Regions from separate parts of the Companilactobacillus miaonis genome, predicted to be linked through region 1. Evidence: predicted binding sites of a transcription regulator. Region 1 holds the regulator's gene; each other region holds the start of a gene.
What was found. Region 1 encodes HrcA, which represses chaperone genes, less so after heat shock. Its sites were predicted from a motif close to TTAGCACTCNNNNNNNNNGAGTGCTAA; they were not measured.

Region 1 (6,214 bases):
TATGCGCTACGATAGAAAAATTACGAATTCTCTTTTGTCTTTCTTTTAACTTATCGAGATCTAAATCCATAAATTATTTCCCTTCTATCAGAAATTTATCATTCTTTCTATTTTACACTATTGTACACCGATGTTCTAGACAACAAAAAAGAAGAGGTCAAAACCCCTTCTTTCTAACTGAAACGAGTTACACAAGAGCAACTCCCTACGAGAGCTGAGCGCTCTTGTTCCACTCTCTTATTGTTATTCACCTTTAAAGGCGTCTCTTACTTTATTGAAAAAGTTACTATCTTTTTCTTTAACCTTGTCGCCACCAGCTTCGGCAAATTTCTTCAAAGCGCTACGTTGTTCAGCGGAAAGTTTTCTTGGCGTCACAATATTAACTGTGACCTTTTCATCACCAATACTCTTGCTGTTAAGAACTGGAGCACCCTTGCCACGCAATCTAAACGTTGTACCAGTTTGCGTACCACTTGGGATATTCAACTTAACTGGTCCATGAACCGTGTTAACTTTGATTTCATCACCCAAAGTAGCTTGAGGGAAACTGATATTCACTGAGGCATAAATTGTTGAGCCATCACGTCTAAATTCCTTACTTGCAGCAACGTGGAAGACAATATAAAGATCACCATAAGGTCCACCGTTAGTTCCGGCTTCACCTTGACCATCAAGGCGCATTTGTTGTCCATCTTCAACACCAGCTGGTACGGTAACTTTTAATTCATGCTTTTCATTTACCTTACCTGAACCGTGGCAAATGTTGCACTTTTCTTTAATTTCTTTACCAGTACCATTGCAGACGTCACAAACAACTCTTGTACGCATACGACCAAGTGGAGTTTGACGATCAACTTCAACATAGCCTGAACCATGACATTTTGAACAAGTTTCTGGATGTGTCCCTGGTTTTGCACCAGAACCACCACAAGTAGAACATTCCTCTTCACGGTTATAAGAAATATTAGTCTTCTTACCGAAAACTCCTTCTTCAAAAGTCAAATCCATGCGGTATTGAAGGTCGGAACCTTGTCTTGGGGCATTTGGATTTTGACGAGCAGCTCCGCCACCGCCAAAGAATTGGCTAAAGATATCTTCAAAGCCGCCGAACTGATCTCCACCAGCTCCGCCACCGAAGCCGCCAAATCCACCTTGGCCACCATTCATACCGGCAGAACCATATTGATCATATTGAGCACGCTTTTGTGGGTCTTTTAAGATTTCATAGGCTGCATTAACTTCCTTAAACTTAGCTTCCGCATCGGGAGCTTTGTTCAAATCAGGATGATATTTTTTTGAAAGTTTACGAAACGCCTTTCTAATATCATCATCAGAAGCATTTTTATCAACGCCTAGTACGTCATATGGATTTCTATCTGCCATTAAATCACCTTTGTATGACAGGACAATTTTGTCCTATTCCTTTTTAACGCTCAAAAGAGCAGTTATGTTCTTACTATACCATAACTGGTTTTAGTAATTAAATGACTGCTCTTTATCACAATTATTATTTATTATCCTTATCTTTATCAGGATCTACTTCTGAAAAGTCGCCATCAACAGTGTTGTCATCTGACTTCTTATCACCAGTATTACCCTTAGCGTCGCCGCCAGCTTTTTGTTGTGCTTGTTGAGCTTGTTGATAAAGTTTTACAGACAAATCTTGAACGATCTTATTCAAATCGTCACGTTTCTTCTTCATGTCTTCAAGATTACCTGAGTCTTGAGCTTTCTTCAAAGCATCACGAGCATCTTGGGCTTTCTTGATTTCATCATCAGAAACTTTACCTTTAACGTCTTTTAGAGTCTTGTCAGTTGCGAACAATGTTTGTTCAACGTCATTCTTAACATCGACTTCTTCCTTACGTTTGTTATCTTCTTCTTCGTGTTCCTTAGCTTCCTTCATCATCTTGTCGATTTCTTCATCGCTCAAGCCTGATGAACTCTTGATAGTAATCTTTTGTTCCTTATTTGTGCCCAAATCTTTGGCAGATACATTTACGATACCGTTCTTATCAATATCGAATGTAACTTGAATTTGAGGTACACCACGAGGTGCAGCAGGAATATCTGTCAATTGGAAACGACCTAAGGTCTTATTGTCAGCAGCCATTGGACGTTCACCTTGTAAGACATGAATATCAACAGCACTTTGGTTATCAGCAGCAGTTGAGAAGACTTGTGATTTGCTTGTTGGGATAGTTGTATTTCTATCGATCAACTTAGTGAAGACGCCACCCATTGTTTCGATACCAAGTGATAGAGGTGTAACATCAAGCAAAACAACATCCTTAACATCACCAGAGATAACACCACCTTGAATAGCAGCACCAAGGGCAACGGCTTCATCAGGGTTGATTGAGTGATCTGGGGCTTTACCAGTCCATTTAGCAACAGCATCTTGAACAGCAGGAATACGTGTTGAACCACCATTTAAGATAACCTTGTCGATATCAGAATTTGTTAGATTTGCATCTTTCAAAGCATTGTCAACGGGGATCTTAGTTCTTTCAACTAAATCGGATGTCAATTCATCAAACTTAGCACGTGTCAAAGTTTCTTCCAAGTGAAGTGGGCCATTAGCACCTGATGAAATAAATGGAAGACTGATTGATGTTTGAGCAACACCTGACAAATCTTTCTTGGCTTTTTCAGCGGCATCCTTTAATCTTTGTAGAGCCATCTTATCTTGTGATAAGTCAACGCCATTCTTTTCTTTAAATTGTGCAACTAACCAATCAATGATCTTTTGGTCAAAGTCATCTCCACCTAGATGTGTATCACCATTTGTTGAAAGTACTTCGAAGACTCCGTCACCTAATTGAAGGATAGAAACATCAAATGTACCACCACCAAGGTCATAAACAAGGATCTTTTCGTCACCCTTATCATTATCTAGACCATAAGCAAGTGCTGAAGCTGTTGGTTCGTTAACGATACGTTGAACGTTTAGACCAGCAATCTTACCAGCATCTTTAGTAGCTTGTCTTTGTGAATCATTAAAGTATGCAGGAACTGTAATAACAGCATCTGTAACTTTTTCACCTAAGTAATCTTCTGAGAATTTCTTGATGTGTTGAAGAATGAAAGCAGAAATTTCTTGTGGTGTATATTCTTTTCCACCAGCTTTTACCTTGTAACCTGCTTCACCCATATGACGTTTGATTGATGAAACTGTGTCAGGATTTGTGATAGCTTGACGCTTTGCAACTTCACCAACTTGAATTTCACCATCTTTAAAAGCAACAACAGATGGAGTAGTTCTAGCACCTTCTGGGTTAGTGATGATCTTTGGTGATCCACCTTCCAAGACGGCTACAGCTGAGTTTGTAGTACCTAAATCAATACCAATAACTTTAGACATAATAAAACCTCTTTTTTAATTTCTTTTATTTAAATTATTGAGCAACGACAACCATTGCTGGACGTAAAACGCGGTCTTCTAATTTATAACCCTTTTGCAAGACTTGAACGACTGTATCCTTCTTATGATCTTTATCAGCAGGAACAGTTTGAACGGCCTGACTAAATGTTGGATCAAAAACTTCACCAGCATTATCGATCACAGTCACATGATTATCATCTAAGGCTTTAACCATGTGTTGTTGAACCATTTCAATCCCTTTCTTGAGTTGCTTGCTGGCTTCATCGTCAGCTTTAACATCAAGGGCACGTTCTAGATTATCCAAAACTGGAAGAATCTCGGTTGCTAGCTTTTGACCATCATACTTTAGAATTCCGGAAACTTCCTTCTTATGACGATTATTCATATTCTGAATTTCAGCTTGGCTTCTCAAGAATTTATCTTCCAAATCCGCATTCTTAGCTTTAAGGTCTTTGATCTCTTTGTCGCGAGGATCAACCTTTGCTTTTTCTTCTTTAGCTGATTTTTCAGCTTTCTTATCAGTCTTTGGAGCTTTGTCTTTAGTAGACTCCTGCTTCAAATCTTGATTTTTGTTCTTATCTGCCATTACTTCCTCCTAAATTTCAAGAATCATCATACCTTGAATAATAATCAATCAATCTTTTTGCTAATTCAACTCTGAATTCTCCTAATAAACCGATCAATTGCGAATAATGCATGGTAGTAGGACCAAGTAAAGCAATTACACCCTTACCGTGATGTCCGACATCGTAATTAGCAGTAATGATACTGTAATTTTTCAAAACATCCGAATCCAATTCACTACCTAAACGAACTTTGATTCCGTCATCAGAAATACTTGAATCTAACAACTTTCTCAAGTCTGTACTCTGGTTCATTAATGAAAATAAAGATTGAACTTGTGATAAATCATCATTGTTAGCATAATTTAAAAGATTCAATTGACCATCAACATAATATTTTTCCGAACCAGCTTTTTTGAACAATGTATCCATCATGTCCAAAAGGCCATCAGTTGAATACATATAATCCGAAAGGATTGCTGGAACATCTGTATGCAACATTTTAATGACTTTTGGTAAAGGTTGTCCGACTAATTTATCATTAACGATATTAACGATTTTTTCAATCAAAGAACTATCAAAGTCATCATCAATTGTATAAATATTATTTTCAACATTATTATCACTTGTGACAATGATTGCCATAAGTTGATGCGAGTTCAAAGGAACAATCCGAAATCCAGTTAATCGAATCGTACTGCTCTCTGGACCCAGCGTGATTGCTGTATAACTAGTTAGATGAGATAAAATTTTGGCAGATTGTTCAATGATATCACCTATCTGATGATACGTTTTACCAAAATCTTCGTCAATTCTTTGTGCAATATCTTGCGGTACGCTAGTTGGCTGTACCAAATGATCAAGATAATAGCGGTATCCCATTGCTGAAGGAATTCTTCCTGACGACAAATGAGTTTTCTCGAGGTAACCCACTTCTTCAAGAACAGCCATTTCATTTCTGATCGTTGCCGAACTGACATGGAAAGGTAATTGATTCATCAATGTTTTCGAACCAACCGGCTGGCCGGTATCTGTAAAAATGCGCACGACTTCTCTCAAGATTGCATCTTGACGTTGTGATAACATTATACCGTCCTCCTTTTAGCACTGTTCATACCTGAGTGCTAACAATGTAAAATATAACAATCTATCCTTATGGTGTCAAGTATGCAAGCTTATTTTTACTAATTTATTGAAGATTCTTTATTAACTCAAAAAATTCATCTGCTAATGTGAGATGAATTTTTTATTTTAAATTATTCAAAGAATCATTTTTATCTTGTTTTAGCTGGGCAATTAAGCCTTCAACGCCAGCAAATTTTACTTCACCACGTAATCTTTTGACCCATTCTAATCGAATTTCATCACCATAAATATCTTGATCAAAATCAAAGATGTTGGTCTCGACCGTGATGCCAGTGTTTTCTTTAAAAGTAACGTTATAACCAACTGAAGTCATAGCTCCATACCATTTACCATTAACCTCAACTCTAGTTGTGTAAACACCGATTCCAGGTAATAACTGATCATCTGAAACTGACAAATTCGCTGTCGGAAAACCAAGTGTTCGTCCTCTTTGCAGACCATGAATTACTGTTCCTTGATTTTGATAACGATAGCCTAAGAAACGATTAGCTGATTCAATTTGTCCATTGTGGATGAATTCTTTAATGGCACTCGAACCAATTTTTCGACCATCAATCAATTGTTCCGGAACAGTGATCGTTTCGAATCGTTGACGACTATATTTAGGCAAATTCTGCATATTAGCTACATCTTTTTTGCCATATGTATAATCAAATCCGGCCACAACAAATTTAGCTTGCAGATCGATCATATACTGATCAACAAACTCTTGTGGTTTCAACTGTGCAAAGTCTTGACTAAACTCGACGAAGTACAAAGCATCTACTCCTAAATCACGAACTAGTTCTGCTTTACGTCGCATTGTTGATAAATATTTATAATTTTTTTCATGTTGATAGACAGTTCGTGGTGAACGGTCAAAGGTTAATAAAACTGATTTTAGTCCCTGTTCTTTGGCCAAATTTACTCCGGTCTCAATCACTTTTTGATGACCTAAATGAACCCCATCAAAGAAACCCATAATTAAAACTGTATTTTCTTTAGGTCTATCCTCAACACTTAATGGATGTTTGACATTAATAATCTGCATTTTTAAATCTCTTTTATTTATTATTTAATAACATTAAATCAGGAATCCACATACCCCGTATTTTATCATACTTATAAATTGCCTTGGTTA
Region 2 (6,214 bases), on a different contig from region 1:
CTTTATTGCCATCGCACTATGATGTTAACAGTGAGATTCGTTGTTTGGAAATGTTAAAACACCAAGCATTTGATGGTCTGATTTTCACTTCCAGAGCTATTTCATTTAAAAAAATTCAAGAGTATCAAATCTATGGACCCATAACTTGTTGCGAAGATACATTAGAATACCCAATTTCTTGTGCTTATACCAATCGGAAGATTTCCTATATTAATGGATTCAAATATTTGAAAAAATTAAATTTTCAACATATCGGCGTTACGATCAGCCGTAACGAACAAACTAGCCGTAGTGCTAAGCTAACAGTTGATTCGTATTACGATGTGTTTCAAAAAGAAATTCCTGATTCTTTATTAGTTAGAAATATGCAATTTTTCCAAGATGGTATCGAAGCGGCCAAGTTATTGACTAAGAATAATCCTCAATTGGATGCTGTTTTTGCTAACGGCGACCAAGTAGCGGCAGGAATAATTTATCAATTGAAAAAAAAACAGATTGATATTCCGGTGATTGGTCAAGAAAATATGGATTATAGTTTTTTGATGAATTTTTCAACGATTGATCACAAATTGTCCGAAATTGGAGAATATGCTTTTTGTGCTCTGTTTGAAAAGAAAATTGTTAAAAAAATGATACCTTCTGAATTTATCGTTCGTGGATCATTGAAAAAATAGACAAAATAAAAACACCCATGAGGGTGTTTTTATAGGGGATTGTTTTTATAGGGGGGATGAGAAAAGAGTTTTGCCTCTAATCTAAAGTTTATTTTAATAGGCTTATCATTTTTAAAATAGTAAATTGTAATTTGGATAGCCCAGTTATTGATAAGTCTGATTTTTAATTATAAATTCTTAGTCCTTTTGTGACTCAAAGTCACATCCCATGCGAGTAGATTTATTCCACTCTGCACAATATAGTATATCCTATTTTCCGGTCAACTACTACCGACTAGGACTCAAAAGACAATAAAAAAGTACCTCGGGGAAAGGTACTTTTTCTTAGGGGATTAAATATATATATGTTATAGGGGGGTGAGAAAAGGGATTATCTGTATCTCTCATCTACAAGATATATAATACTTAATCTTTATGAATTAAATATTTGTAAATTGTGAAGATTATGTGAATTTGTAAAAAATTGCTGGAATTGTCGTCTTCCACACAATCCCTGTGATGAGCTGTTGCGGAAGACGGCATCTAACCACTAACCAAATTATTAGTTAATCTCAATATGATGGCCAGTTTCAGTTTCTTTTGCCAATTTTGGTAATGTTATTTGCAAAACACCGTTGTTGTAAGTTGCAGTGATATTGTCAGAATCAACTGCTGGCAAATGGTATTGTCTCATGAAGCGGCCGCTTTGACGTTCGGACATAATCATGTCGCCATCTTTGTCATTGTGATCATTGAAGCTATCACGACGACCACTGACTGTCAAAACGTTATCTTGATAATTGATGTCGATATTCTTCTTGTCAAAATCAGGCATATCGACGTGAACTTCATATTGATGATCATTTTCTTTAATGTCAGTCTTTAAAGCTGAATCAGTCATAAAATTGTCTTCAAAAATTGCTGGGAAATTCATCCAGTTATCATTATTAAAAAAGTTTCTCATTAAATCATTTCTGTTCATAACTTCGTTTGTCATAAATAATTACTTCCTTATTATAAAAATCTCTCTTTTAGCACTCGAACTATTTGAGTGCTAATGAATCTCCAAAAAAATAAGCTTGGAACATTATTCGATATCGATGTGGTGTCCAGATACTTCTTTAGTTTGTTTAGGAAGAGTAACTTTTAGAACACCGTTATTGTAATTTGCTTGGATATTTTCGGCGTCAACTTGTGGTAAATTATATTGTCTCATGAAGCGGCCACTTTGACGTTCAGACATAATCATGTCGCCATCTTTGTCATTATGATCATTAAAACTGTCACGATGACCACTGATAGTTAAAGTGTTATTGTCATAAGTGATATCAAGGTTTTTCTTGTCAACAGCGGGAAGATCGACACTGACTTGATAATCGTTGTCAGTTTCCTTAATATCAGTCTTTAAATTTGAAACTTCCCAAGAATTGTTGTCAAATAATGATGGAAAATCATTCATCCATGAATCATGATTAAACCAGTTTCTTAGTAAGTTATTACGATCCATAATTTCGTTTGCCATACTTCGTTACTTCCTTTCCCTTCATTACAAATACAGTATAAAACCAGAAATTATGAAGTTCAAGAATTTAGCACTCAAACTTTGAGAGTGCTAAAAATTGCAATAATTAATTAAATTATAAATGTATTAGATATGATACAATTAAATTGATTAAAAAGAGGATGTTAAAATGACCCAACTAATTTTGAAACGAATTTACGATAAAGAGTTGCCAGATGGCTATCGCATTTTAGTAGATCGTCTTTGGCCACGGGGAATGTCCAAAGTTAGAGCAAATTTAGATTTGTGGGCTAAAGAAATTGCCCCATCACCCGAATTACGAAAGTGGTTCGGTCATGATCCAGAAAAATTTTTAGAGTTCAAAACTAAATATTTGGATGAAATTAATAATAATCCATATACAAAAGAATTTTTGAAGAGTATTAGAGAAGCTCTTCAAACACAAGATGTACTAATTTTGTTCAGTGCGAAGGATACTGAACATAATGATGCTGTGGTTCTAATGGACTATCTGAATTCAAACATTTAAGTATTAAAAAATTGTAGAATGGTTGGCTAAAATCATGGAGGAATTTGATTTACAATCTTTGTTATCAAGTAATGATAAATTGCTTATCCATCTGCTGCAATCGTATGCTCAAACTAATGAAATAGCAGTCTTTGTTTTAAATAACGACGATAATCTGCAGGCAGGTATCTTTGGAGAATTAAGGAAAAGCAGTGCTTTAGCTCAAGTAGACCAGGTAAGAAATTTATCTGAATTGAGTGTTAATAAATATAAATATGGTATCGAATATGCCGATGCACCTTTACGCATTACCGCACTTAACCAGAGGGTCGGTAAAGTTTGTGCTGCTCAGGATGTTCCTCAAAGAGATAATAATCGGTTGATTATTCTACAGAAATTACAACAACATGCTGAATTTTTACGTCGTATGGCAGAAAGCGTTTCCAATTTAATTATTAAAAATCGAGGAATTGATGATTTTATTATAAAATATTCATTGGATGTTGATGAGGCAATCGATGATCTTGATAAAAATGAGAGTGGTGCTTTAAAACATATCAAGCATTTGTCGACTTCGAATGCTTCAATTATTTCAGCAATCGAGTTTATTGATAATAATTTGGATAAACGTCTGACCCTGGATCAAGTTTCAGGCAAGGTTTACTTATCAGATTATTATTTCAGTAAGTTATTTAAACGTGAGACCGGCTTGAGCTTTTCAGTTTACTTGAATGCTAGGAAAATTCAAAAGGCCATGATTTTATTGAAAGAATCAGACAAAAGTATTAATGAGATATCTGATGATTTAGGATTCACGCGATTGAGTTACTTCAGCCAAACTTTTAAGAAATACACTGGTTATGCACCAACCAAATTTCGCGTTGAGGGTAAAGATTAATAGTAAATAATAAATATTGAGGGCAATCTTCTATGGTGAAGATTGTCTTTTTTTATAAAAAAAGTTGTAGTAAAATTTAGACTTAATGTGTTTTATGTAAACATAGGAGAATTTTCATGAAAAATATCTTTAAAAAAGAATCAGTTGCCAACTATATTAAAGCTGATTCGAGATTAACCAAGAGTTTAGGGGCAAAAGATCTTTTGTCATTAGGAATCGGAGCAGTTATTGGTACTGGTATTTTCATTTTGCCAGGACATGAAGCAGCTCTACATGCTGGACCTGCAGTGGCAGTCGCGTTTTTGATTGCGGCCTTGGTTTCTGGTTTAGTAGGAATGGCTTATGCGGAGTTTTCTTCAGCAATGCCAGTTGCTGGATCAGCTTATTCATTTGGTGCGGTTATCTATGGAGAGATTGTCGGCTGGATTCTCGGTTGGGCTTTGATTTTAGAATATTTCTTGACTGTTTCTGCGGAAGCAGTTGGTTTTGCATCATATTTTAACAATAATATTTTAGGAGCAATTGGCATTCACTTGCCAAAAGCCCTGTTAGCTGGACCATTGGAAGGTGGCATGGTTAACATTTCTGCTACTTTGATCGTGTTGGTGATAGCTATTATCATTTCACATGGAGCCAGTCTTTCTAAAAAAGTTGAAAATGTGGCCGTTATTATCAAAGTGGCCATCATCGTGTTGTTCGTCGTGGTCGGATTCTTCTATATTAAGTCGAGCAACTACGTGCCATTTTACCCTAAGGAATTTCACACGGAACCATTCGGCTTGGGCGGCATCTCAACAGCCTGTGCCACGGTTTTCTTCGCCTTTGTCGGTTTTGATGCGTTGGCGGCTAACTCGGCGGAAACTATCAATCCCAAAAAGGACATGGTCAAAGGAATTCTGGGAACAGTTATCGTGGCGGTAATTTTGTACGTCTCGTTCTCACTAGTTTTGACCGGAATCGTTAACTATAAGGAACTAAACGTTGACGACCCAGCAGCCTATGCGTTGAAAGCAATTCACCTGGATACTTGGAATAAACTAATCACACTTGGAGCATTGGTGGGGATTTTTACGTCGTTGTTGACAATGTTCTTTGGCGGCTCACGTTTGGTTTACGCCTTAGGACGTGATGGATTATTGCCTAAAAAAATGGGCCAAGTTGATTTCAAATATTCGGTACCAAAGAATGCTATCTTGGTAGCGACAGTCGTCCAAGCTTTCTTTGCTGGATTAGTTCCGTTAACCGAGTTAACTTCTTTGATCAATGCCGGGACTTTGTTGGCTTTCATCTTCATTTCATTTGGAATTATTCCTTTACGAAAACGCAAGGATATTAAAAATGATGGGTTCAAGATGCCATGGTATCCAGTATTACCAATTTTTGGTGGTGTAGCGAGCTTGTATTTCTTATTGATGTTGCCAACTATTTCTAAGATCAGTGTTGGACTTTGGATTACGATTGGTGTTGTGGTTTACTTTACTTATGGATTGAAGCATTCTAGACTGCAAAACAAAAAAGGATAGAAGCAGACTAAATGACGTTTCTAATGTTTTATTTAAGTGATTGATAATTAGGAAGAATATCTATTCTGAATATGATTTGAATCTTATGGATAAAAAATTAGGATATTACAAAAATTACGGTGGTATACTTCAAATTAAATAAGCGATACTAATGATAACTTTCTCATTAGTATCGCTTATTTTAGTTCTTTCTAATTTCTATTATGTTGTAGAAGATGGCAATTAAAAAATTACTTATTTTTAGGTGCTTTGTTGTTATTAATCATATGGATGACTAGCGTCAAGATAATTGCACCTACTAAGACGCCAACGAAGACTAGGTTGGGAATTTCGATGTCGATTGCGGGGATGGATAGGAACAACTTGATCGAGATGAAGAGGATCAAGAAGTAGGCCATTCCGTTTAGTTCTGGAATCTTGCTCATCAAGCCCATGATTAATTCGGCGATTCCTCTCATGGCTAAGATACCGATCATACCACCAATCAAGACGATAACTGGGTTGCTTGAAACGGCTAGGGATGCTAAAACTGAATCGATTGAGAAGACAATATCCATCAATTCAATTGAAATAACAACTTGCCAAAATCTTGAGATGTGTAAATGTTTTTCTAACTTGTTTTCTTTTTGTGGTCCCTTGGGAACGTCGACACTTTTGTTGCGGTCGAAGAAGAAATGTTTTAAGAAAAGATAGAATAGGTAAGCGGCACCAAAAACTTTGATCAACCAGAAATTGATCAAGTAGACGCCGACCCCGATAACTAGGAATCTAAAAATATATGCCCCGAAAAGTCCGTAGAACAAGGATTTTTCCTGTTCCACTTTGTTTGGTAGTGATTGAGTCTGAGCCGCTAAAACGACCGCATTGTCGACTGACAACATACACTCCATAACTACCAAAGATAAAATAACTAACCAATCTTCACCGGATTCAATAACGGTGGCCCAGTTATTGAGGTCGAAGAATGGCCCATACATATTAACTAATGCATTCAATCCCGATTCCTTGCTTTCTATTTGTTTTGTTGGGTAAATCATACCAGATAATTCCCTGTATTTACAATTAGTGATTATTTTATATTTGAAAATGGAAGTGTAGTTCCAAATTTTG
Region 3 (6,214 bases), on a different contig from region 1:
GCTGAAGATATGCGCCAAATCAATGCTTTAACTAAAACGGATGGTCGAACAAATAATCAAGATCCTGCAGTATATGAAGAATTTTAAAAATGAGAGTGTTATTTGTTTTTATCGCAAATAACACTCTTTTCCATATACAATCAATATGAATCGTTCATTCAACCAATGGTCAAATTCTTGGGAGATAAGGGCGTGCAATTTACTTACAATACTCACGTTGAAAATGTCGCTTGAGTATCGTAAAGCTGACTCTAATTATATTTCATATAATTCAAGGTTAAAAAATATTTCGTTGTGAAAACGTTTCCCAAAAACACCACAATCTTTGATACAATTCTACAAGAAGACTTTTATAAGGAGATAAAAATGATTAACTTTCCGAAAGATTTTTTGTGGGGAGCTGCTGCTTCCGCACCTCAAACAGAGGGTCACAGTTTGTTGAATGGTAAGTCTGCAACAACTTGGGACAAGTGGTTTGAAATGAATCCTGAAAAATTCAACCAGGATCAAGGGCCAAAGGATACTTCTAATACTTATGAAATGTATCATGAAGACGTTGAAAACATGACGAAGATTGGGATGAATTCTTATCGTACCTCAATTTCTTGGGCTCGTCTGTTGCCGGATGGAAAGACTTTGAATCCTGAGGCAGTGGCTTTTTATCGAGACTACTTTCAAGATATGCTTGATCACAATATAGAACCGATTATTAATTTGTTTCACTTCGATATGCCTTGGTGGCTGATGGAAAAAGGTGGCTGGGAAGCTCGTGAGTCGGTGGAAGATTTTGCTTTCTACGCTAAAACTGCCTTTGAACAATTTGGTGATCTGGTGCATAAGTGGACAACTTTCAACGAGCCAATGGTTCACGTCGAATGCGGTTATTTATTAGGTTTCCATTATCCAGCTATTGTTGACATGAAAAAAGCAGTACAGGTTGGGTATCATACTTTGATGTCACACGTCTGCGCTGTGCGTGAATTTAGAAAGAGTCAAATCGACGGAGAAATTGGAATTATTTTAAACGTTTTGCCAGCTTATAGTCGCAGTCAAAGTGCAGCCGATTTAAAGGCTAAAAAGGATTCTGATTTGTTGAACACACAGAGCTTTTTGGATCCGGCTGTGCTTGGTAAGGTGCCAAATGAATTAATTGAATTGTTAAAAGAAAATAAGCTTTTACCAACCGTTGAAAAAGATGATCAACAATTGATAGCTGATAACACAGTTGACTTCATCGGAATCAATTATTATCAGCCTAGACGTGTCCAAGCACCGACAAATCCTCATTTCCCAGCTAAAATGCCAGAAGATTTGTATGAGCCATATGATTGGCCAGATAAGAAAATCAATCCATATCGTGGTTGGGAGATCTATCCTAAAGCTTTGTACGATATTGCCATCATGATGCGTGATCAATACAAAAATATTCCTTGGTATGTCAGTGAAAACGGAATGGGTGTAGCTGATGAAGCTCGGTTTAAGAACGCTGATGGGATGATTGAAGATGATTATCGAATTGATTTTATGAAAGATCATTTGTCGATGCTTCATAAGGGAATGGAAGCTGGTAGTAATTGTTTCGGATATCATATGTGGACTTTTGTTGACTGTTGGTCTTGGCTAAACGGTTATCGCAATCGTTACGGTTTTTATAGCGTTGACCTGGATAATAATTTCAAACGAACGGTTAAAAAGAGTGGCTTGTGGTTCAAAGAAATGACCGCTAACAATGGTTTCTAAGCTTGGTATAGAATTATTTATAATGCTTTTCGTTGCTTGTCAGGCCTCATTTTCAGTATACTGAAAGTAAGATATCTAATAGATTAAGTGGGGGATTCGATAATGAAAAAAATAATGGGATTCATCACCATTATGTTGTCCATTTTGCTAGTTGGATGTTCAACTAATTCCGCTAGTAGTTCGACACAAAGCAAGTCTAATTCTTCAAAAGTTCTAAAAAATCAGATCAAGGTAAGTGCTAACGATGCAATCAAGCTGTATCAAAAGACTTATCCCAAGACTTCTGTTACTTCTTTAGAGCTGGAAAAATCATATCGAGGACCAGTTTATAAGATAGAAGGAATTGATGAGCAAAAAGAGTATCAGTTGAATATTAACGCTCGTAATAAGAAGATTTTACAGAACTCTCAAGAAGAGCTTGACGAAGATGATCAAGATGATGCATCTCGTAAATCTGAAACTTTGGATGTAGACGATTTGATTTCAATCAAAAAAGCTGCCAAGATTGCTGAAGACAAAATTGGCGGTGGAGTCAGTACCGAATTCAGTCTCGATAAGGACCTAGGGAAGACTTACTGGGAAGTTACTGTGAAAAAGAATAGCACTGAAAAAAGTGTAAAAATCAATGCCCAAACGGGTAAAATACTTGAAGTTGAAAATGATGATTAAGTAATCACTCATTAAAAAACTCTCCTACAACAATGTAAATTGAAATAGGAGAGTTTTTTTGTATACAAAAAGAGCCCAAGACAACTGTCTTAGACTCAAAGCACCACTATTCTTCAGTATCAGGTGCACTATACTTGGAAATTTTAATTTCACCTTTGACAATGCTTGCTTGTAGATCCTTATCATTTGGATGATCTAGGAAGTAATCAGCAACTTTGTCTTCAATTTGTTCTTCGATCACACGACGTAATGGACGAGCACCCATCTTAGGGTTGTAACCTAAATCAACTAATTTATCCTTAGCATCTTTAGTTACGTGAATACTCAAACCTTGGTCAGCAATCATCTTATTTGTATCATCAAGCATCAAATCAACGATCTTGAGAAGATTATCTTTTGTCAATGAGTTGAATTCAACGATACCATCGAATCTGTTCAAGAATTCAGGTTTAAAGAATTCTGATAAACGATTCATGATTGAGTTAGTAGTTCCACTAGCTTCTGCACCAAAGCCGACATTAGCTTCTTGTAAGCCTTGTCCGGCATTTGAAGTCATGATGATGATAGTATCCTTAAAACTGACTGTTCTACCTTGAGAATCAGTTAAACGGCCATCATCGAGGATTTGCAAGAACATGTGCATTACATCAGGATGAGCTTTTTCAATTTCATCTAATAGAACCAAACTGTATGGATTACGACGAACTTGTTCAGTCAATTGACCAGCTTCTTCGTAACCAACATACCCTGGAGGTGAACCGATCAATTTAGAAACTGAATGTTTCTCCATATATTCAGACATATCGAATCTGATCATTGAATCCTCTGAACCAAATAGTTCACGAGCAAGTTGTTTAGCAAGTTCAGTTTTACCAACACCAGTAGGTCCAACGAATAAGAAGGAACCAATTGGACGACCAGATTTGTTGAAACCGACTCTATTACGACGAATAGCTCTTGCAACATCGCCAACAGCTTTATCTTGACCAATTAAGTGAGCTTTCAAATCAGGTTCAAGATTCTTCAATTGGGCTTGTTCATTAGACTGTAACTCGCCAACTGGAATGTTAGTCTTTTCTTCGACAATTTTTTGAATATCTTTTTCACTGACGATACTCTTATCGATTGGTTCGTTTTTAGCGCCATCTTTCATTTTTTGGAACTTAGTTACTTGATCACGGTAGTAAGCAGCTTTTTCGTAATCTTCATTACGAAGGGCAGCTTGCTTTTGAACTTCAGCGTCAGAAATCTTATTATCGAGATCTTCCATATCAACGTGATTGATTTGTAAGTTCTTCTTAGAACCAGCTTCATCAATCAAATCGATTGCCTTATCAGGTAAGAAACGATCTTGAATGTAACGAGCTGATAATTCAGCCGCAGCCTTGATAGCTTCATTTGAGAATTTTACGTGATGGTAATCTTCGTACTTAGGCTGAATACCTTTTAAGATTTGAACGGTTTCGTCAACACTAGGTTCATTAACTTGAACTGGTTGGAGACGACGTTCCAAAGCAGAATCTTTTTCAATTGTCCGATATTCATTTAAAGTAGTAGCACCAACTAATTGCATATCGCCACGGGCAAGGGCAGGTTTCAAAACATTACCTGCATCCATTCCGCCTTCAGCATTACCAGCACCGACAATTTCATGAATTTCATCGATGAAAAGAATAATTTCCTTATTCTTTTGTAGTTCATTAATCAATTGTTGCATTCTTTGTTCAAATTGACCACGTACGCCAGTACCTTGGACTAGTGAAACTACATCCAAGCGGATAACACGTTTATTTTGTAATTTTTCCGGTACGTCGCCGTCAACGATTTTTTGTGCTAAACCTTCAACAACGGCGGTTTTACCGACACCTGCTTCACCAATTAGAACAGGGTTGTTCTTAGTTCTTCTATTTAATATTTCGATTACACGATTGATTTCCTTATCACGACCAATGACTGGATCGATCTGACCCTTCTTAGCAAGGGCAGTCAAGTCAACACCGTATTGGTCTAAGACTCCATTTCCTCTAGGACGACGGCCATTACCGTTACCATTGCCCATTTGAGTTTGTGGACCTTGTTGCTGGAAAGCATTGTTAGGTTGTTGTGCACCGTTTAAGGCGTTAAACAAGTCTTCAAAACTAGAAAATCCACCGTTAGGATTTTGTGCCATATTATTCATACCTTCGTTAGCTTGATTTCTTAATTTTTGATAACAGTCCTGACAGAGATTGATTTCTGTCCGTTGGCCGTTAACACTCGTGTACAAGTGAATCGTCGCTTCATTCTTATGACAATTCTGACAAAGCATACGCACCCCACCTTTCCTTTTGCACAGGATACAACGGTAGTATATAATTAGCACTCGACTAATGCAAGTGCTAAGTCTTGGAATTCTAAAAAAAAATTTATTTAATAGTAGAAATGATATTTTTTTCAATTATCTTTGAAAAAGTTTTATAATATAAACGCTTTCAGCGTCAAGCGTTGTAAGCGTTAAACGGCTTATCACACTTGAGTTATCTCACGATTTTTTGTGCAAAGCCCTTGTGAAAAATTAGAGATAATGGTAAATTAATTAGTGAATATTTGTAGTATATCTACAGAATTTTATATTATATGGTGAGGTATTAATTATGGAAAAGAAAGATTTTCACATTATTGCAGAAACAGGTATCCACGCACGTCCAGCTACTATGTTGGTACAAACAGCAAGTAAATTCAGTTCAGATGTAAACATCGAATTCTCAGGCAAGTCAGTTAACTTGAAGTCAATCATGGGTGTTATGTCACTCGGTGTTGGCCAAGGTGCTGATGTTACAATTACTGCTGATGGTGACGATGCAAGTGATGCAATCGCTGCTATTTCAGAAACAATGACAAAGGAAGGATTGGCAGAATAATGGTTAAAACTATTAAGGGAATTGCAGCAAGTGATGGTATCGCTACTGCTGAAGCATACCTTTTAGTTCAACCAGATTTGTCTTTCACTAAGAAAAGTATTTCAGATGCTGATGCAGAAATCAGTCGTCTTAAAGATGCTATTTCTACATCAGATGATGAGCTTACAAAAATCAGAGATACCGCTAAGGAATCTCTAGGTGAAGAGGAAGCTCAAGTTTTTGATGCTCACAAGATGATTTTGGCTGATCCCGAATTTACAGGTGCAGTTGAAAAAGAAGTTTCCGATAAGAGTGTTAACGCTGAACAAGCATTGCATGATGTTTCAGAAAACTTCATTTCAATCTTTGAAGGTATGACTGATAATCCATACATGCAAGAAAGAGCAGCCGATGTCCGTGACGTTACGAAACGTGTTATGGCTCATTTATTAGGCGTTGAATTACCAAATCCAGCATTGATCGACCATGAGGTTGTTATCGTTGCTCATGATTTGACACCTAGTGATACAGCTCAATTAAATAAGAAGTATGTAAAAGGCTTTGTTACTGATATTGGTGGTCGTACAGCTCACTCAGCTATCATGGCACGTTCTTTGGAATTGCCAGCTGTAGTTGGTACTGACACAATCACTAAAGATGTTAAAGCCGGTGATACTGTTATTGTTGATGGATTAAACGGTGCTGCAATCGTTGATCCAAGTGATGACGATATCAAGAAATATGAACAAAAGGCAAAGGAATTTGCTGAAGAAAAAGCTGAATGGGAGAAATTAAAGGACGAACCTTCAGTTACAGCTGATGGCAAGCACTTTGATATCGCTGCTAATATCGGTACACCTGATGATCTACAAGGTGTTATTGATAATGGTGCCGAAGGTGTCGGCTTGTATCGTACAGAGTTCTTG
Region 4 (6,214 bases), on a different contig from region 1:
ACGTGATCTTCATATCAAACAATCTGAAGATACAATTACTGTTCCACACAAAGATCCAAAACTAAATATCGAATCAAAAGAAGTCGGTAAGAACAAGTTTACTACATTTGTTCAACCACCAGTATCACCATTCTTCTCTGTATATCACTGGGAAATCAAAGAACCAGTTGAATTACATCACCAAATTGGTAAGTATACACTAATCTCTGTTATCAATGGTGAAGGTAAGATTACGGTTGACGGTAAAGATTATGATTTGAAGAAGGGCATTCATTTGATTGTTCCTGCTACAGTTGATAGCTGGAAGTTAGATGGTGACCTCGATATTATCGCTTCCGAATCTGGAGAAGAATAATTTCAGCACTGAGTCTAAACCGAATTTGTTGCTCCAGACTGAATAACGGACCTATGAGATATTTCTTTCTAATGTTTCAGGAATAGTTATTCTATTTATAATTTTTCTTATGATGATTTTAAAAAATAGCAGCCTCTATTTTTCATAGTACGTAATAGACTTTTAGTCGGTTTACGGACATTGTGAATAGATGCTGTTTTTAATTTCTGAATTAAGCTGTATATACAAAAAATTAAGATCTAGTCTGGATTATGCGGAAGACGGCATACTTAGAAAATCTCCCAAAATAAAACCGTATATTTTTTTCGAAATAACCTGAATTCAAACTAAAAATGGAACATTAAATTAATATTAGGAGAAAATAGTTCGCTATTAAAGGTAAAATAAAAAACCTTTAATTTGGAATCGCTAACATTTTCCATTTTGATAAAAAATCTTCTATAATTAAAACTAAGCTTACTTAAAGGGGACCTAAAATTGCAAAAGCAAAAGTTTTTCCGGATAAGCTTAGGTTGGCAAATCATCATTGGTTTGATCCTAGGTATTATTTTAGGGCAGTTATTCTATCAGAATAAGGCTGCCATTCAAGTTATGCAAAACATTGGTACAATGTTTATCTCCATGATTCAAATGATTGTTTTACCAATCGTTATTTCCTGTTTGACCGTTGGTATCGCTAATATGGGTGATATCAAAAAACTCGGCCGAATAGGATTAAAGACTTTAGTATATTTTGAAATCATGACAACAATAGCGATTATTATTGGTATTTTAGTCGCTAATGTTACTCATCCCGGTACCTTTATCGACATTCATAGTCTAAAAGGTTCGGATATTAGCCAATATACGGCGACTGCAAAAACAGCCAAACATTCGGGTATTTGGTCAATCTTGATGAGTATCATCCCAACTAACATCTTCGCCTCACTCGGAAAAGGCGATATGTTACCGATCATCTTCTTCTCCGTATTGTTCGGATTAGGAACTGCTTCAATTGGCAAGCAAGGTAAAATCATTACTGACTTTTTGAATGCCGTTGCCAATGTTATGTTCAAAGTAACTAATTGGGTCATGCGCCTAGCTCCAATTGGTGTCTGTGCCTTAATTGGTGTCACGGTTGGTGAAATGGGTTTTAGTTCCCTTAAACCATTGTTATTATTCATTGTGATCGCCTATGCAACAATGGCTTTCTTCGTCTTTGTTGTCATGGCCGGAGTGGGACATTTGTTCCACGTTAAATTTTATGAAATGTTCAGAATTATTGAAAATGAAGTTACTTTAGCTTTTACGACCGCTAGTTCTGAGGCAGCTTTGCCTAAGATGATGGAAAAAATGCAAAAATATGGAGCATCAAAGGGAATTGTTTCTTTCGTTATTCCGACAGGTTATACTTTTAACCTTGATGGTTCAGCAATTTATCAATCATTAGCGGCATTATTCTTGGCACAAGCTTACAATATTCATTTGAGCCTTGGGCAACAAATTACCCTTGTGGTGGTTTTGATGTTAACATCAAAAGGGATGGCCGGAGTGCCAGGAGCCTCATTTGTTGTACTACTAGCCACAGTATCAACGATAGGCGTACCAATGCAAGGGTTGACCTTCATCGCTGGTATCGACCGTCTCGTAGATATGGGACGTACCGCAGTAAACGTTGTCGGCAATTCACTAGCAACGATTATTATTGCTAAGAGTGAAAAGGAATTTGATGAGGACAAACGAGAAAAGTACGTTGCATCCTACACACGCGGTGATTAAGCCCCGTGTAGAGTAGAACAATTTAAACACACGAAAAGCAGCTTATCAATTATTTATTTAATTGGTAGGCTGTTTTTTATTTCTGAATGGTTGGGCGAATAACGATCTCATTCATAGTCGTATCTTCAGGCGCGTCGATGGCAAAAGCAATCGTATTAGCAATTCGGTCGGCACCGATGGCATAATCTTTATAAAATTGATCCAATTGTGCTTTAGTTTCGGGATCCTTCACGTGTTCAGTCAATTCCGTAACGACGGCACCTGGTGAGATCACGGTGACACGAATATTGCTTTTAGCAGCTGCTTCTTCTTGCCGTAAACCTTCACTAATGGCTCTGACAGCAAATTTAGTTGCAGAATAGACGCCGGAGCCAATACTGATAGCGTGACCAGCTACGGAAGCCAGATTGATGATTTGACCGCTTTTTTGCTTACGCATGATTGGTAAAACCGCATCGATTCCGTAAAGAGTTCCCTTGATATTTACGTCGATCATTTTGTCCCATTCTTCGACACGACCCTTAATAAATTCTGAACGAGGCATTAATCCAGCGTTGTTGATCCAAACGTCAATGCGTCCATATTCAGATATAGCCTTTTTAGCTAATTCTTGAACTTGCTCTAAATCTGTAACGTCAGTTTGAACAGCAATTGCCGAACCATTTTCTTGTTGAATTTCAGTGGCAATTTTTTGCAAACGTTTCTTTCTTCTGGCAGCTAGAACAATCTTATTATTTTTAGTAGCTAATAGTTTTGCACAAGCAGCACCAATTCCACTAGAAGCACCGGTAATGACAATAACTTTTTCAGACATAAAAAAATCTCCCTTGAATTTATATTTCAAAGGAGATTTTAGTTCATTAATAAGTCGATAGTTAATTTATAAGTTTTACAATTTGGCATTACCGCATCGAGATTGTTAAAACAATGGCATTCATTAGGATGTGGCTGCCGGCACTGGCATAAATGTTTTTAGATTTGTAATAGATGAATGAGAACCATAATCCCATAGCGACATAAATTAAGAATCTAGTATCTTGATGCATGAAAGCAAATAAGAATGCCGAGATAATAGCAGCAATGTAAATATTTGTTGGTTTGATCAAGTTACCGAAAAACAATCTGCGAAAGACGATTTCCTCCATGATTGGAGCACAGATCAAAACATAAACGAAATAGTAGGGATAAGTTTTGACCATTAATAATAATTGCATCGTGTTTTGCGATTGGGTACTGGCGTGGAAAATTAGTTGGTCAATAAAACCGACCCCGTATTGCAAAACGATTGCTCCAATCGTTCCTAAGATGATCCATTGGAGATTGTGATTTAGATCAGTTGTTTTTTCAAAATCGAATTTCTGATCTTTTTTCACTAAATACATCATGATTCCGGTGGCGATAATTGCACCTAAAGTTAATAGGACAAAATACAGGCTACCAGTGACTTTCAGCATGTTCAAAACGGAACCTAAAAGTAATAGTAGGATGTAAGTTAATAGTGTAAAAAATTGATTTTTTGGAAATGCCATGATAACTCCTTTAATTTTTAGAGGTAAATACTTGCATGTTTTCAATAAAATGTTAATATAAAACTTGTGATTAGCACAAGAGATGTTCGAGTGCTAAATATAAAAATAAAAACAGAAATAATAATAATCGGAGGGATTCAAATTGTTAAAACCACTTGGAGATAGAGTAATTGTAACAGTCGATAAAGAAGAAGAAAAGACAGTCGGTGGTATTGTTTTAGCAAATAACGCTAAAGAAAAGCCTCAAACAGCTGAAGTTGTTGCTGTAGGTGACGGCTTAGTTACTGACGATGGAAAGAAATTGCCTATGAGTGTTAAAAAAGGCGATAAGATTCTATTTGATAAATACTCAGGCTCAACAGTTAAGTACGAAGACAATGAATATTTAATCCTTCATGAAAAAGATATCATGGCAATCGTTGAATAATTTTAAAAAATAATTTTTTAATCAATTATGAAATAATTTACGGAGTGTGAAAATTAATGGCAAAACAAATTAAGTTTTCAGAAGATGCACGTTCAAAGATGCTTGAAGGTGTTAATAAATTAGCAGACACAGTTAAGACAACTATCGGACCTAAGGGTAGAAATGTTGTTCTTGAAAAGAGTTACGGTGCTCCAGAAATCACAAATGATGGTGTTACTATCGCTAAGAGTATCGAATTAGAAGACCACTTCGAAAACATGGGTGCTAAGCTTGTTTCTGAAGTTGCTTCAAAGACTAACGACATTGCTGGTGACGGTACTACTACAGCTACTGTTTTGGCCCAAGCAATCGTTAAAGAAGGTATGAAGAACGTTACAGCCGGTGCTAACCCTGTTGGTATCAGAACTGGTATCGAGAAGGCTACAAAGGCTGCTGTCGATGAACTTCACAATATTTCTCACAAGGTTTCAGGTAAGAGTGATATTGCTCAAGTAGCTTCAGTTTCATCAGCTAGTGAAGAAACTGGTAAGTTGATTGCTGACGCTATGGAAAAAGTTGGTAACGATGGTGTTATCACAATTGAAGAATCAAAGGGTATCGATACAACGCTAGACGTTGTTGAAGGTATGCAATTCGACCGTGGATACATTTCACAATACATGGTTACAGATAACGACAAGATGGAAGCTGATCTTGACAATCCTTACATCTTGATCACTGACAAGAAGATCTCAAATATCCAAGACATTTTGCCATTACTACAAAAGATCGTTCAACAAGGTAAGTCACTACTTATCATTGCTGATGACATTGATGGTGAAGCATTACCAACACTTGTTTTGAACAAGATTCGTGGTACATTCAACGTTGTTGCTGTTAAGGCACCTGGCTTTGGTGACCGTCGTAAGGCTCAACTTGAAGATATCGCTACATTAACTGGTGGTACAGTTATTACTTCTGATCTTGGTCTTGAACTAAAAGACACAACAATGGATCAACTAGGTCAAGCTGGTAAGGTTACTGTTACAAAGGACAACACAACAATTGTTGAAGGTTCAGGTAACAAGGACGCCATCAGCGAACGTGTTGATTTGATCAAGAAGCAAATCGCTGAAACAACTTCTGACTTTGACAAGGAAAAGCTTCAAGAACGTTTGGCTAAATTAGCCGGTGGTGTTGCTGTTGTTAAAGTTGGTGCTGCTACTGAAACAGAACTTAAAGAACGTAAGTACAGAATTGAAGATGCTCTAAACGCTACACGTGCCGCTGTTGAAGAAGGCTACGTTGCTGGTGGTGGTACAGCTTTGATGAACGTACTAGATAAGGTTAAGGCTCTTAAAGAAGAAGGAGACGTTCAAACAGGTATCAATATCGTTGCCCGTGCTCTTGAAGAACCACTACGTCAAATCGCTGAAAATGCTGGTTATGAAGGTTCAGTTATCGTTGAACACATCAAGAACCAAGATAACGAAATTGGATTCAATGCTGCTACTGACAAGTGGGAAAACATGGTAGACGCCGGAATCATCGACCCAACTAAGGTTACACGTTCAGCTCTACAAAATGCCGCTAGTGTTGCTGCCTTGTTGTTGACAACAGAAGCTGTTGTTGCAGACAAGCCAGAACCAAAGGATAATAATGCCGCTGCTGGTGCAGGTAATCCTGCAGCCGGTGGTATGGGCGGTATGATGTAATTTAATCATATGAATAAATATTAAAAAGCGCTGGTAATTTACTAGCGCTTTTTTCATGCTCTAAAAAAGTATAGAATTAGATACCGTTAGAAAAATGAAAAGAGAAACGAATGGATAAAATAGAATTTGGTCGTAAAATCAATTATGTACCGGCACTAATCAGTTGCGTGATTGGAATTATTGTTGGTATTGGGATACAAATTTTTACTAAAATAGCTCTGTTAGCGATAATCCTAGCAATCACTGCATTGGTCGTCGTGGCTTTGTTATTTACGCGTAGTATGTATGATTTCTTCGGACACTGGGAAATTGATTCTGAGGGGATACAAAATACCGATTACCAAAATTTTGGTGTGCGGTTTCAGGCAGTATTGTTTCCGTTCACTGAAAGTAGAGTCCGTTTTAAATTTAGTGACATTAAGAGTATGACAGTTATCGTCGGTAAAGATAT

Region 2: U8521_RS10685 (Hsp20/alpha crystallin family protein) is a predicted target of HrcA. The motif match lies at 2,243-2,269, and genes of this name have one in related genera.
Region 3: U8521_RS06760 (ATP-dependent Clp protease ATP-binding subunit) is a predicted target of HrcA. The motif match lies at 4,765-4,791, and genes of this name have one in related genera.
Region 4: groES (co-chaperone GroES) is a predicted target of HrcA. The motif match lies at 3,713-3,739, and genes of this name have one in related genera.

Annotation. Positions count from the first base shown of each region.
Region 1 is NZ_JAYKTX010000003.1:189,170-195,383, reverse strand. It holds gene lepA (translation elongation factor 4) at 1-70, opposite strand, end outside; gene dnaJ (molecular chaperone DnaJ) at 244-1,383, opposite strand; gene dnaK (molecular chaperone DnaK) at 1,508-3,364, opposite strand; gene grpE (nucleotide exchange factor GrpE) at 3,399-3,971, opposite strand; gene hrcA (heat-inducible transcriptional repressor HrcA) at 3,988-5,034, opposite strand; gene U8521_RS03805 (riboflavin biosynthesis protein RibF) at 5,195-6,124, opposite strand; gene truB (tRNA pseudouridine(55) synthase TruB) at 6,138-6,214, opposite strand, start outside.
Region 2 is NZ_JAYKTX010000013.1:7,923-14,136, reverse strand. It holds gene U8521_RS10695 (LacI family DNA-binding transcriptional regulator) at 1-674, shown strand, start outside; gene U8521_RS10690 (Hsp20/alpha crystallin family protein) at 1,216-1,650, opposite strand; gene U8521_RS10685 (Hsp20/alpha crystallin family protein) at 1,741-2,175, opposite strand; gene U8521_RS10680 (DUF488 domain-containing protein) at 2,345-2,704, shown strand; gene U8521_RS10675 (helix-turn-helix transcriptional regulator) at 2,739-3,581, shown strand; gene U8521_RS10670 (APC family permease) at 3,698-5,104, shown strand; gene U8521_RS10665 (TerC family protein) at 5,335-6,099, opposite strand.
Region 3 is NZ_JAYKTX010000006.1:156,259-162,472, reverse strand. It holds gene U8521_RS06780 (aldo/keto reductase) at 1-87, shown strand, start outside; gene U8521_RS06775 (oleate hydratase) at 103-234, shown strand; gene U8521_RS06770 (glycoside hydrolase family 1 protein) at 367-1,740, shown strand; gene U8521_RS06765 (PepSY domain-containing protein) at 1,843-2,409, shown strand; gene U8521_RS06760 (ATP-dependent Clp protease ATP-binding subunit) at 2,516-4,717, opposite strand; gene U8521_RS06755 (phosphocarrier protein HPr) at 5,043-5,309, shown strand; gene ptsP (phosphoenolpyruvate--protein phosphotransferase) at 5,309-6,214, shown strand, end outside.
Region 4 is NZ_JAYKTX010000014.1:62,218-68,431, forward strand. It holds gene manA (mannose-6-phosphate isomerase, class I) at 1-355, shown strand, start outside; gene U8521_RS11330 (cation:dicarboxylate symporter family transporter) at 833-2,113, shown strand; gene U8521_RS11335 (SDR family oxidoreductase) at 2,190-2,927, opposite strand; gene U8521_RS11340 (CPBP family intramembrane glutamic endopeptidase) at 3,016-3,642, opposite strand; gene groES (co-chaperone GroES) at 3,785-4,069, shown strand; gene groL (chaperonin GroEL) at 4,126-5,763, shown strand; gene U8521_RS11355 (hypothetical protein) at 5,874-6,214, shown strand, end outside.